DNA from 2 places in the Pseudomonas sp. Cab53 genome. Region 2 is predicted to be linked to the other one. Evidence: predicted binding sites of a transcription regulator. Region 2 holds the regulator's gene; the other holds the start of a gene.
The links. Region 2 encodes FliA, which starts transcription of late flagellar genes. Its sites were predicted from a motif close to CTAAAGTTTNNNNNNNNNNNGCCGNTAA; they were not measured.
Positions count from the first base shown of each region.

Region 1: the regulator FliA is predicted to act here: its motif matches at 3,514-3,541, upstream of KI241_RS01845 (methyl-accepting chemotaxis protein).

Region 1 covers NZ_AP021902.1:429,609-436,072, forward strand. Annotated here, with positions in the region: gene KI241_RS01840 (DUF6124 family protein) at 417-782, opposite strand; gene KI241_RS01845 (methyl-accepting chemotaxis protein) at 1,554-3,470, opposite strand; gene KI241_RS01850 (methyl-accepting chemotaxis protein) at 3,604-5,520, opposite strand; gene KI241_RS01855 (16S rRNA (uracil(1498)-N(3))-methyltransferase) at 5,666-6,373, opposite strand; gene tatC (twin-arginine translocase subunit TatC) at 6,370-6,464, opposite strand, start outside.
Region 2 covers NZ_AP021902.1:1,722,243-1,728,706, reverse strand. Annotated here, with positions in the region: gene KI241_RS07535 (chemotaxis protein CheA) at 1-595, opposite strand, end outside; gene KI241_RS07530 (protein phosphatase CheZ) at 619-1,404, opposite strand; gene KI241_RS07525 (chemotaxis response regulator CheY) at 1,424-1,795, opposite strand; gene fliA (RNA polymerase sigma factor FliA) at 1,956-2,699, opposite strand; gene fleN (flagellar synthesis regulator FleN) at 2,696-3,526, opposite strand; gene flhF (flagellar biosynthesis protein FlhF) at 3,641-4,990, opposite strand; gene flhA (flagellar biosynthesis protein FlhA) at 5,002-6,464, opposite strand, start outside.

The DNA of each region.
Region 1 (6,464 bases), 1.3 Mb from region 2:
GCGCAAAAGTAAGCAAAACGCTCTTGCCCCACCACTGGGCACCTCGCTTAGGCGAGGTGTTCCCTCACTCCGGCATTGCTCCGTGGGCCCGCCGCGAAGGGCCATCCATGGCCCAGCGCGGCTAACCCGGCATCCATGCCGGGTTGCCCACTACGCAATGCCTGCGTTCGGCCCTTGTGGTTAATGGGGCGCTCAAGATCAAGATCCAAAGCCAAAGCCAAAGCCAAAGCCAAAGCCAAAGCCAAAGCCAACGGCAACGGCAACGGCAACGGCAACGGCAACGGCTTTGGTATGGAAACAGGCTGCCCGTGGCGAGGGAGCTTGCTCCCGCTGGGTGGCGCAGCCGCCCCTTTTTTTATTGACGTCCACTGCGCGGTCGAGCGGGAGCAAGCTGCTTCGCCACGTTTTAGGTGCGCTCAAGGTTGTGTATTGAGTTCGTCCAGCATTCGATTCGTCAACAAACCGCCCAGCTCAATCAGTTGCTGAATGCCTAGGGCAAAATGACGCCGCGAACCATCCAGGTCGAATGCAAGGTTGTTGATCATGGTATTCGCTGAAGCCAGGGTTTCGCTTAGGTTGGCCAGCAGCGTTTCACTGTCCAAATCCTCCACGACGGTGAATAGCTGGCCGGGTAGTGGTTTTTTCTTGGGTTGGGGTTGGGGGTTCGGGTCGAGGTAATGGTCGAGGACGCGTTCGGTGACTTCGTCGATTTTCTTCGAATCGGAGCCGGCGTCGGCTGAGGTGGGGTCGGTTTCTGGAGGATTGGGAGTAGCTTTGAACATAGGTGGCATTCCGTTTACTGGGGTTGGAGCTGCCACGTTCGTTTCCAAGCGAGGGGGTGGCAGCCGTACGCAGGTTGGAAAACCAGGGTAAACGAGCCCGGCAGACCCGAAGGTCTCCCGCGCACAGCTGCCATAACGAATCGTGCGAAAACGGACGCAAGCTTACGTTATGAGGAGCGCATTTGCGCTGTTTACTGGTCAGGTTTCCAAGCCCGGTCGCTGAATTGGCAGCGACAACCCGAGGTTAACGAGAGCTCTTCCCACCCGGCAACCGCCAGAACTCGTCGGAAAAATCTGCCTGAATCAAAAGCGTGTCCGACCATTCCCACACATTTTGGTTGGCTGCCAGACCGCGATCGCGAGCAAGCTCGCTCCCACAATTGGATCGGGGTACAACCGCAAGCATCAGGCCGGCCGCTAGGCCGCCTCGATTTGCTTTTGCTTTTGCCTTGGCTTTTGATCTTAGACGCCCCATCAACCACAAGGGCGGAACGCAGGCGTTGCGCAGTGGGCATCCCGGCATGGATGCCGGGATAGCCGCGCTGGGCCATGGATGGCCCTTCGCGGCGGGCCCACGGAGCAATGCCGGAGTGAGGGAACACCGAGCCTCGGCGAGGTGCCCAGTGGTGGGGCAAGAGCGCTTTGGTTACTTTCGCGCTTTTCGAAAGTGACCCGCCGTAAGGGCGGAACCCTAAGTCGCCGTTACCGCAGCAATGGATATACACACCACCCAGAGAGCACCACCCAGGGAGCACCACCAACAGGATCAAGCTAAACCCTGAACCGCCCCACCAACGTCTGCAAATGCACCCCCAACCGCGCCAGTTCAGCACTCGAAGCCGCAGTCTCTTCACTGGCCGCAGAAGTCTGCTCCGACACATCCCGCACATTCAGCACGCTACGGTTGATCTCCTCGGCCGTGGCGCTTTGCTGCTCGGCGGCCGCGGCGATCTGTTGGTTCATCGACTGGATCGCCGAGACGGTACGGGTGATGTTTTCCAAGGAACCGCCAGCACGGCGCGTCAGTTCGACGCTGCTGTCGGTCAGGCCGCGGCTGTTGTCCATGATTGTGGCGACTTGCTGGGTGCCGTTCTGCAGGCCCAGGATCAGCTCTTCGATCTCTTCGGTGGACTTCTGGGTGCGCTGGGCCAGGCTGCGGACTTCGTCGGCGACCACGGCGAAGCCACGTCCGGCCTCACCGGCGCGGGCGGCTTCGATGGCGGCGTTGAGGGCCAGCAGGTTGGTTTGCTGGGCCACGGACTTGATCACGTCGAGCACGCTGCCGATCTTGTCGCTTTCGCGCTTGAGGTCGCTCATGGCGGTGGTGGAGTGGCCGACTTCCTCGGCCAGGCGTTCGATCTGCGCGATGGCTTCGCCCACCACCCGCTCACCCTCGCGGGCCTGCTGGTCGGCGGCGACGGCGGCTTCGGACGCTTCCTCGGCATTACGTGCCACTTCCTGCACCGTGGCGGTCATTTCGTGCATGGCGGTGGCGACCTGATCGGTTTCCACTTTCTGGTTGTTGACCCCGGCGCTGGTCTGTTCGGTGACGGCGGAGAGTTGTTCGGCGGCGCTGGCGATCTGCGTGACGCCTTCGCCGATGCCGCCGATCAGTTGCCGCAGGCTGACCACCATCCGTTGCAGGCTGCTTTGCAACTGCCCCATCTCATCGCGGCGACGAACCTCGAGGTTCTGGCTCAGGTCGCCGGAGGCCACCCGTTCCAGTGCCACCAGGGTCTGTTGCAGCGGCACGACGATCTGCCGGGTGATGAGCCAGGCGGCCAGCAGGCCAAACGCCAGCGCCAGTACGGTGACGATGATCAGCGTGCTTTTTGCGCTGGCCGTTTCTTCATTGCGTTTCTCGGTCTGCGAGGTCGTCAACTGATTGCTCAGGTCATTCAGGCTGGTCTCCTCTTGTGTCATTTTCTTCAGAGCCGAGGCGGTGGCGACCTGGGAATCGCGGAACTGGCTGACCGCCGCGCGATAGGCTTTCATCGATTCGGTGGCCTGTTGCAGGTTGGCGGTGTGTTGCTCCGGCAGTTTGCCTGGCAAGCCTTCCAGGTTTTTCAGGACGTTGTCGATGGCGTCCAACGCCGGCTGTTCGGCATCGGCCTTGCCGCTGTAGGTGTAGCCGCGGACCTGGTAGCGGGCCTGCTGGATCAGCTTGCTCAACTCGACCACGTCGTTGAACGGGGCAATGCTATCGCCTTGGCGCAAGGCGTTCTCGACTTCAGTAACCTTGGCCACGGCATTGTCGGCGTTGGCGCCCAACTTGGATCGGGCCGACTCGCGATCCTGCGTCGCCTGGGTCATGTCGGCAAAAGCGCGCTTGTATTCGTCGAGGTTGGCCAACTGTTGGTTGAGCAGGTCGCGGTCCGCTGGTCGCACGAATCGATCGAGGGCCGCCTGGAGGCTCCCTTGAAGCTTGGCCAGGTAGTCGCTCACGGCTGCCGGCCCTTGTTCGCCGCGACGCATCTCGTAGTCGAGGCGGGCGACTCGAAGGTCCTTGGCCAACTCGTTGAGGCTGGAGATGGAGGCCTGCTTGTCTGCGCGGCTGATCACGCTGCTCAGGCTGTTCCAGCCGGCGAGGGTGCTCAGGAGGGTCATGAACAGCACCAGGCCAAAACCGACGCCCAGTTTGCGATTGACGCTTACATTTCCCAGCTTCTCGGTCAGCCAACTGAACATGTTGATACTCCCCTCGAACCGTTTTATAGGCCTTATGAGGAGAGTATCGACCATAGACGAGCGATCTGTAGGAAATAGGCCGGCGTATTTCCAGGGCGAAGCAATCCGTGCCCCGCCCTGGCTGTTGCCGGTGCTAGACCTTGAACCGACCCACCAACGTCTGCAAGTGAACGCCCAGGCGGGCCAGCTCGGCGCTGGAGGTGGCGGTTTCTTCGCTGGCGGCCGAGGTTTGTTCGGAGACGTCGCGCACATTGAGCACGCTGCGGTTGATCTCTTCGGCCGTGGCGCTCTGCTGTTCGGCGGCCGCGGCGATCTGTTGGTTCATCGATTGGATCGCCGAGACGGTGCGGGTGATGTTTTCCAGGGAACCGCCGGCGCGGCGCGTCAGTTCGACGCTGCTGTCGGTCAGGCCGCGGCTGTTGTCCATGATCGTGGCGACCTGTTGGGTGCCGTTCTGCAGGCCCAGGATCAGCTCTTCGATCTCTTCGGTGGACTTCTGGGTGCGCTGGGCCAGGCTGCGGACTTCATCGGCCACTACCGCGAAGCCACGTCCGGCCTCACCGGCGCGGGCGGCCTCAATGGCGGCGTTGAGGGCCAGCAGGTTGGTTTGCTGGGCCACGGACTTGATCACGTCGAGCACGCTGCCGATCTTGTCGCTTTCGCGCTTGAGGTCGCCCATCGCCGCGGTGGAGTTACCCACTTCGAGTGCCAGGCGTTCGATCTGGGAGATGGCTTCGCCCACCACCCGCTCACCTTCGCGGGCCTGCTGGTCGGCGGCGACGGCGGCTTCGGACGCTTCCTCGGCATTACGTGCCACTTCCTGCACCGTGGCGGTCATTTCATGCATAGCGGTGGCGACCTGGTCGGTTTCCACCTTCTGGCTGTTGACCCCGGCACTGGTCTGTTCGGTGACGGCGGAGAGTTGTTCGGCGGCGCTGGCGATCTGCGTGACGCCTTCGCCGATGCCACCGATCAACTGGCGCAGGCCCACGGTCATGCTGTGCATGGCGCGTTGCAGTTGGCCCAGTTCGTCGCGCCGATCTGAGGTGAGGTTATAGGTCAGGTCGCCAGCGGCTACGCGTTCGGCCACCGTCAAGGTCTGGCCGAGAGGGCCGACGATCTGACGGGTGATGAACAAAGCGGCGACCACACCCAACAGCAGCGCCAGCGCGGCGGCGACGATCAGGACGGTCTTGGCCTGGGCGGCGTCACGGTCACGCACGGCGGTCTGGGAGACGGTCAGTTTCTGGCTGGCGTCCATCAACACCTGGCCTTGCTCGGTCATGCGCTGGAGCGCCGCGGCGTTGTCGATCTGCGAGTCTCGGAACTGGCTGACAGCCGCGCGATAGAGGTTGAACGAGTCGTTGGCCTGTTGCAGGTTGGCCCGATATTCCTCAGGCAACTGCTCGGGCAAACGAGCCAGCAGCTTGAGTACGTTATCGATGGCCTCGAGGGCGGGTTGCTGGGCATCGCTCTTACCGCTGTAGGTATAACCGCGCACCTGATAACGCGCTTGCTGGACCGCTTTACTCAGGGTCACGATGCTGTTGAAGGACGAGATATCGCCCGATTGCAGCAGCGCCTTTTCAACGTCGGCGACGCGGGCCACGGCATTGTCGGCGTTGGCGCCCAGCTTGCTGCGGGCATCTTCGCGGCTGACGGTGGCGCGGGTCATCTGGGCAAAGGCGCCTTTGTATTCCGTGACGGCGGCCAGTTGTTTATCGATCAGCGCCACATCGGCCGGTTGTTCAATCAACTGGCGAGCGGTATTGAGCCCGGCTTCGAGTCGGCCAAGCAGGTCGTTGACCGGTTGTGGTCCTTTCTCGCCGCGTGTGGTGTTGTACTCGATGCTTGCCAGATTCAGGTCCTGGCTCAAGTCGTTGAGACTGGCGATGAACCCCAGCTTGTCGCCCCGGCTGATGACATTGCCCAGGCCGGACCAGCCGGTGAACGCGATCATCACTGTGAGAAACAGCACCAGGCCGAAGCCTGCACCGAGTTTGCGATTAACGCTTACGTTTCCCAGACCCTGGGCAAGCCATCGGAACATGCTGATACTCCCTTGGAGCGTTGAATTGGACTTGTGGGCGCTGTATCGGCGGCTCGGGTGGGATCTGTAGCCATGACGCTGACGAACTTAAGCGTGTGGGGCTTGTGGCGGGGCTCGCCACAGGACGTCAATCAACCGCAGGGCATCAGAACAGCCGTGCAAGCAGCGCCGTGACCGCGGTCTCGACCCGCAGGATTCGCTCGCCCAGTTGCACCGGTTGCAGGCCTGCCTTGCCCAGCAGGTCGATTTCGTAGGGGATCCAGCCACCTTCCGGGCCAATGGCCAGTGTCACCGGCTCCGTCAGCGCCCGGGGGCAGGGCGGGTGGTTGCCCGGATGGCCCACCAGGCCCAGGGTGCCTTGGGTGATGGCCGGCAGGCGGTCTTCGACGAAGGGCTTGAAGCGTTTTTCGATGATGATCTCGGGCAGCACGCTGTCCCGGGCCTGCTCCAGGCCAAGGATCAATTGCTCGCGAATGGCCTCGGGTTCGAGGAACGGCGTCTGCCAGAAGCTCTTTTCCACCCGGTAGCTGTTGACCAGCACCACCCGCGGTACACCCATGGTGGCGACGGTCTGGAACACCCGCCGGAGCATCTTGGGGCGGGGCAGGGCCAGCACCAGCGTCAACGGCAGCTTGGCCGGCGGCGGCTGGTCGAGGCTCACCTGCAGCTCGGCCTCGCGGGCTTCCAGGCGCAGTACCTGAGCCGTGCCCATCAAGCCGCCGAGGCGCCCGACCCGCAGGCTGTCGCCGACGGCGCTGCGGTGGACTTCCTGCATGTGGGTCAGCCGGCGATCACTCAGGATCACCCGGTCCGGCCCGATGAAGTCAGCCTCTTCGAGCAGCAGCAGGTTCACGCTTGGGTCGCAGGCGGTTGGTCGTTGTGGTCGTCAACCGTCTCGTCTTCCGGGTGTTCGCTGCGCTTGCGCACCAGGCCGCCGAACAGCA
Region 2 (6,464 bases):
TGATTTCATCGCTGGCAGCGGCATCGCCCGCCGGTGCGGCAGCCGGAGCCGCCGGCGCCTCGGCCTGGGCCTTGGCGGCGCTCAGGGAGTCCAGCAGTTGTTCGAATTCGTTATCGGTGATGTCGCCCGATTCCTCGGCGACGGGTTCCTCGACGGCCGGTTCTTCAATGACCGGCTCGGCCACGGCAGCGGTTTCATCCGCCGACTGAGGCTCGGCCAGGCGCGACAGCGCAGCGAGCAGCTCAGGCGTGGCAGGGGTAATCGGCGAGCGCTCGCGCACTTCGCTGAACATGCTGTTGACCGCATCCAGCGCTTCAAGCACCACGTCCATCAGCTCCGAATCAACGCGACGCTCACCCTTGCGCAGGATGTCGAACACGTTTTCGGCAATGTGACAGCACTCCACCAGCTCGTTGAGCTGGAGGAAGCCGGCGCCTCCTTTTACAGTGTGGAAACCGCGAAAAATTGCGTTGAGCAGATCCGCATCATCCGGCCGGCTTTCCAGCTCGACCAATTGCTCGGACAGTTGCTCAAGAATCTCGCCAGCCTCAACCAGGAAATCCTGAAGGATCTCTTCATCGGCGCCGAAGCTCATTAATGGGGTGCTCCTAAAACAGGCTAAAATCCAAGGCTGGACAGCAAATCGTCCACATCGTCCTGACCGGACACAACGTCTTCTCTTTTATCGGCATGAATTTGCGGACCTTCACCCTGAGAGAGATGTTTTTGTGGATCTTTTTCAGCAAGCATCGCTTCACGGTCGTGTTCGATGCCCGCAAAGCGGTCGACTTGGCTGGCCATCAACACCAGCTTGAGCAAATTGCTTTCCACTTCGGTAACCAGTTGGGTCACGCGCTTGATCACCTGGCCGGTCAGGTCCTGATAGTCCTGGGCCAACAAGATGTCGTTGAGGTTGCTGGCGACGGCGCGGTTTTCGCTGCTGCTGCGCGTCAGGAAACCGTCGACCCGGCGGGCCAACTCGCGAAACTCCTCGGCCCCCACCTCGCGACGCATGAACCGACCCCAGTCGGTGCTCAAGGCCTGGGCTTCCTCGCTCAGGCCATTGACCAGCGGCGTGGCGCTCTCCACCAAATCCATGGTGCGGTTGGCCGCCGCTTCGGTCAGCTTGACCACATACCCCAGGCGCTCGGTGGCGTCGGTGATCTGCGAGACTTCCTCGGCCTGCGGCATGCGCGGGTCGATCTGGAAATTGACAATCGCGCTGTGCAATTCACGCGTGAGCTTGCCCACTTCCAGATACAGACCACGGTCACGGGTCTGGTTGAGCTCATGGATCATTTGAACCGCATCGCCAAAACGGCCTTTTTCGAGGCTTTCGACCAGTTCACGGGCATGTTTTTTCAGGGTCGATTCGAAATCGCCCATTGAAGATTCGTTATCCATAGCTCCCCCCGGGGCGCCGTTAGCCGATGCGTTCGAAGATTTTTTCGATCTTCTCTTTCAACGCCTGGGCCGTGAAGGGTTTGACCACGTAGCCGTTCACACCGGCCTGGGCCGCTTCGATGATCTGCTCGCGCTTGGCTTCGGCGGTGACCATCAGCACGGGAAGGTGCTTGAGTTTTTCATCAGCGCGCACCTGGCGCAGCAGGTCGATGCCGGTCATGCCGGGCATGTTCCAGTCGGTGACCAGAAAATCGAAGTTGCCACTGTGCAACATCGGGAGCGCAGTGGTCCCGTCATCTGCTTCGGCCGTGTTGGTGAACCCAAGGTCACGCAACAGGTTTTTAATGATCCGCCGCATCGTTGAGAAGTCATCAACGATGAGGATTTTCATGTTCTTGTCCAATTCGACCTCCAAGCAGTCTTAAACGCGTCCAGCACCTGAACGCGCCATTTCAATCAATCCGGCACAACGCTCGACAACAGCGCGCAGCACAACGGGTGAGACCGTGCAGTACCTGCCAGCCTCGTTCGCAGCGCCCCCGCACTGCGTATCAGCGCGCTCGCCATTCCCCCAAACGCCCCCGCAAACGGGCTGCGCACTGGCTGTGTAACTGGCTGACCCGCGATTCGCTGACCCCCAGGACCTCACCGATTTCCTTGAGGTTCAGCTCTTCGTCGTAGTACAGCGCCAAGACCAGTCGCTCACGCTCCGGCAAATTGGCAATCGCTTCGGCCAGCGCGCTCTGGAAGCGTTCATCTTCCAGGTCACGCGATGGCTCCATGTGAGCACTCGCGCCATCCTCGTGCAGCCCTTCATGCTCGCCGTCCTGCAACAGGTCGTCGAAACTGAACAGGCGGCTGCCCAAGGTATCGTTCAAAATCCCGTAATAATCATCGAGACTCAACTGGAGTTCGGCCGCAACCTCGTGATCTTTAGCGTCACGCCCGGTTTTAGCTTCAATCGCACGGATCGCATCGCTCACCATGCGGGTGTTGCGGTGCACCGAACGCGGTGCCCAATCGCCCTTGCGGACCTCATCGAGCATCGCGCCGCGGATACGGATACCGGCGTAGGTCTCGAAACTGGCGCCCTTGCTCGCGTCGTATTTGTTCGACACTTCGAGCAGGCCGATCATGCCGGCCTGGATCAGGTCCTCGACCTGGACACTGGCCGGCAGCCGCGCCAGCAAGTGATAGGCGATACGCTTGACCAGGGGCGCGTAACGCTCGATCAACTCGTACTGGGCGTCCCGTGCCGATTTCTTGTAGAGGTGGTTGTAACTGCTGGCTGTCATAGCACGGGCCCTGCTGTTTGTTGCACGAGACGCTCGACGAAAAATTCCAGATGCCCGCGCGGGTTGGCCGGCAGCGGCCAGCTATCGACCTTCTGGGCGATTGCCTTGAACGCCAGCGCACATTTGGAACGTGGAAAAGCTTCATAGACGGCACGTTGCTTCTGGACGGCCTTGCGGACACTTTCGTCGTAGGGCACGGCGCCGACGTATTGTAGGGCGACATCCAGGAAGCGATCCGTGACCTTGGTCAGCTTGGCGAACAGATTGCGTCCCTCCTGCGGGCTCTGCGCCATGTTGGCCAGGACGCGGAAGCGGTTCATGCCGTAGTCGCGGTTCAGCAGCTTGATCAGGGCATAGGCGTCGGTGATGGAAGTCGGTTCATCGCAGACCACCAGCAGCACTTCCTGGGCGGCCCGCACGAAACTGACGACCGAGTCACCGATGCCGGCCGCGGTGTCGATTACCAGCACATCGAGGTTGTCGCCGATGTCGCTGAACGCCTGGATCAGGCCCGCGTGCTGGGCCGGGGTCAGGTGAACCATGCTCTGGGTGCCGGAGGCGGCCGGCACGATGCGAATCCCGCCAGGCCCTTGCAACAGTACGTCGCGCAGTTCACAGCGGCCTTCGATCACGTCCGCCAGCGTGCGCTTTGGGGTTAGCCCCAGCAACACGTCGACGTTCGCCAGGCCCAGGTCGGCGTCCAGCAGCATGACCCGTCGGCCAAGCTCTGCCAGAGCCAGGGACAAGTTCACTGACACGTTAGTCTTCCCGACGCCACCTTTGCCGCCGGTCACCGCGATCACCTGTACGGGATGCATGCTGCCCATGTTCGTTCTTTACCTTGTCTTACTTAGACGGAGGCCACATTACTGGCTGCGCGTTCACACGGAACAATGCATGGCAGACCATCGATGTAGGTACAAAAAATACTCATGATAACCTCAGCCGACCTGTTTGGATGGGCTGTGGTAGATATCAGCGAACATGTCAGCCATGGCTTCTTCGCTGGGTTCTTCCTGCATTTGCACACTCACGGCACGACTGACCAGTTGATGACGGCGCGGCAGATGCAGATCATCCGGGATCCGCGGCCCGTCGGTCAGGTAGGCCACCGGCAGTTCATGACCGATCGCCAGGCTCAACACCTCGCCCAGGCTTGCCGTTTCGTCCAGCTTAGTCAGGATGCAGCCGGCCAGCCCGCAGCGCTTGTAGCTGTGGTATGCGGCGGTTAGAACCTGTTTCTGGCTGGTGGTTGCCAACACGAGATAATTTTTTGACTTGATACCGCGCCCGGCCAGGCTCTCGAGCTGCAGGCGCAGGGCCGGATCGCTGGCTTGCAGGCCGGCGGTATCGATCAGCACGACGCGCTTGCGCAGCAAAGGCTCCAGCGCCTGGGCCAGGGACTGGCCCGGGTCCACGTGGGTCACCGACACATTGAGGATACGGCCCAGGGTCTTGAGTTGCTCCTGGGCTCCGATGCGGAAGCTGTCCATGCTCACCAGCGCAATGCTCTGGGCACCGTACTTGAGTACATAACGGGCGGCGAGCTTGGCCAGGGTGGTGGTCTTGCCCATGCCGGCAGGACCGACCATGGCAATCACCCCGCCCTCTTCCAGTGGCTCGACGTCCGGCGTGGCGATCATACGCGCCAGGTGTGCCAACAGCATGCGCCAAGCCTGGCGAGGCTCTTCGATCCCATTGATCAGTGCCAGCAGGTCGCGGGACAACGGACCGGACAGACCGATGCGTTGCAGGCGACGCCACAGGTTGGCCTGGGCCGGACGGCTGCCTTGCAACTGGTTCCAGGCCAGGGAGCCGAGCTGGACTTCCATCAGTTCGCGCAGGCTGTTGAGTTCAAAGCGCATCGAGTCCAGGGCACGCGGGTCGACCCCACGGGCTGGCGCGGCGGGCGCTGGCGCCGGCCGACGCGGCTCGGCCTGGGTAGGCTCGATCAGCGGTTCAGCGGCAGTCAGCGGCAGGCCGGCGGTCAGTGGCTGACCGGCGAACAATTGACGATTGGTGCCTGGCGCGGCCTCGCCTTCGCTGCTGCGCAGGCTCAGTTCGGCCTGGGCACTGGCGATGCGCGATTGGGTCTTGCGCAGCTCGTCCTCGAGTTCCATGTTCGGAACACGCGGGGCCAGCGCCGACAATTTGTAGTCCAGAGCCGCTGTCAGCTCGACACCGCCGGCGATCCGGCGATTACCGATGATGGCTGCTTCGGCGCCCAGCTCGTCACGAACCAGCTTCATGGCCTGACGCATATCGGCGGCGAAAAAACGCTTCACTTGCATAAACCACTACCTCAGCCGTTGGGCCCTACTGTCGCAACGATGGTCACTTGCTTGTTGTCCGGTATTTCCTGGTAAGCCAGCACATGCAGCCCCGGGACCGCGAGGCGCCCGAACCGCGAGAGCATCGCGCGAATCGGACCGGCCACCAGCAGGATCACCGGTTGCCCTTGCATCTCTTGCCGCTGGGCTGCTTCGATCAACGAACGCTGCAGCTTCTCGGCCATGCTTGGCTCCAGCAGAACACCCTCTTCCGAACCTTGTCCTGCCTTCTGCAAACTATTGAGCAATATCTGTTCCAACCTTGGCTCCAAGGTGATCACAGGCAGCTCGGACTCAGTACCTACAATGCTTTGGACGATTGCGCGGGATACACCGACCCGCACCGCCGCCACCATCGCGGCGGTATCTTGACTCTTGGAAGCGTTATTGGCGATGGCTTCGGCGATGCTGCGAATGTCGCGCACTGGCACTTGCTCGGCCAGGAGCGCCTGCAGGATCTTGAGCAGTTGCGACAGCGAAACCACCCCCGGCACCAACTCTTCGGCCAGCTTCGGCGAGCCCTTGGCCAGCACTTGCAGCAATTGCTGGACTTCTTCGTGACCGATCAGCTCGCTGGAGTGCTTGTACAGAATCTGGTTCAAGTGGGTGGCAACCACGGTGCTGGCGTCCACCACGGTATAGCCGAGAGACTGCGCTTGCGCCCGCTGGCTGATTTCGATCCACACCGCTTCCAGGCCGAAAGCCGGATCTTTGGCGGTGATGCCGTTGAGCGAACCGTAGACCTGTCCCGGATTGATCGCCAGCTCGCGATCCGGGTAGATCTCGGCTTCGGCCAGGATCACCCCCATCAGTGTCAGGCGATAGGCACTCGGCGCCAGGTCGAGGTTGTCACGGATATGCACGGTCGGCATCAGGAAGCCCAAATCCTGGGACAGCTTCTTGCGCACGCCCTTGATCCGCGCCAGCAACTGGCCGCCCTGGTTGCGATCGACCAATGGAATCAGGCGGTAGCCGACTTCCAGGCCGATCATGTCGATCGGGGTCACGTCGTCCCAGCCCAGTTCCTTGGTCTCCAGTGCGCGAGCCGGCGACGGCAGCAGTTCCTGCTGGCGCTTGACCTCTTGCAGGGCCTGGATTTTCTGGGCGTTCTGTTTTTTCCAGAACAGGTAGGCACCACCCGCCGCCAATGCGGCCATGCTCAGGAAGGAGACATGGGGCATGCCCGGCACCAGGCCCATCACCGCCATCAGGCCAGCGGCCACGGCCAGGGCCTTGGGCGAGGCGAACATCTGCCGACCGATCTGCTTGCCCATGTCCTCGGAACCCGATGCACGGGTCACCATGATCGCGGCCGCTGTGGATAACAACAGTGATGGCAATTGCGCCACCAAACCGTCACCGATGGTCAGCAAGGCGTAGACCCGGCCCGCATCGCCAAAGCTCATGCCGTGCTGGAAGATACCGACCGCCATGC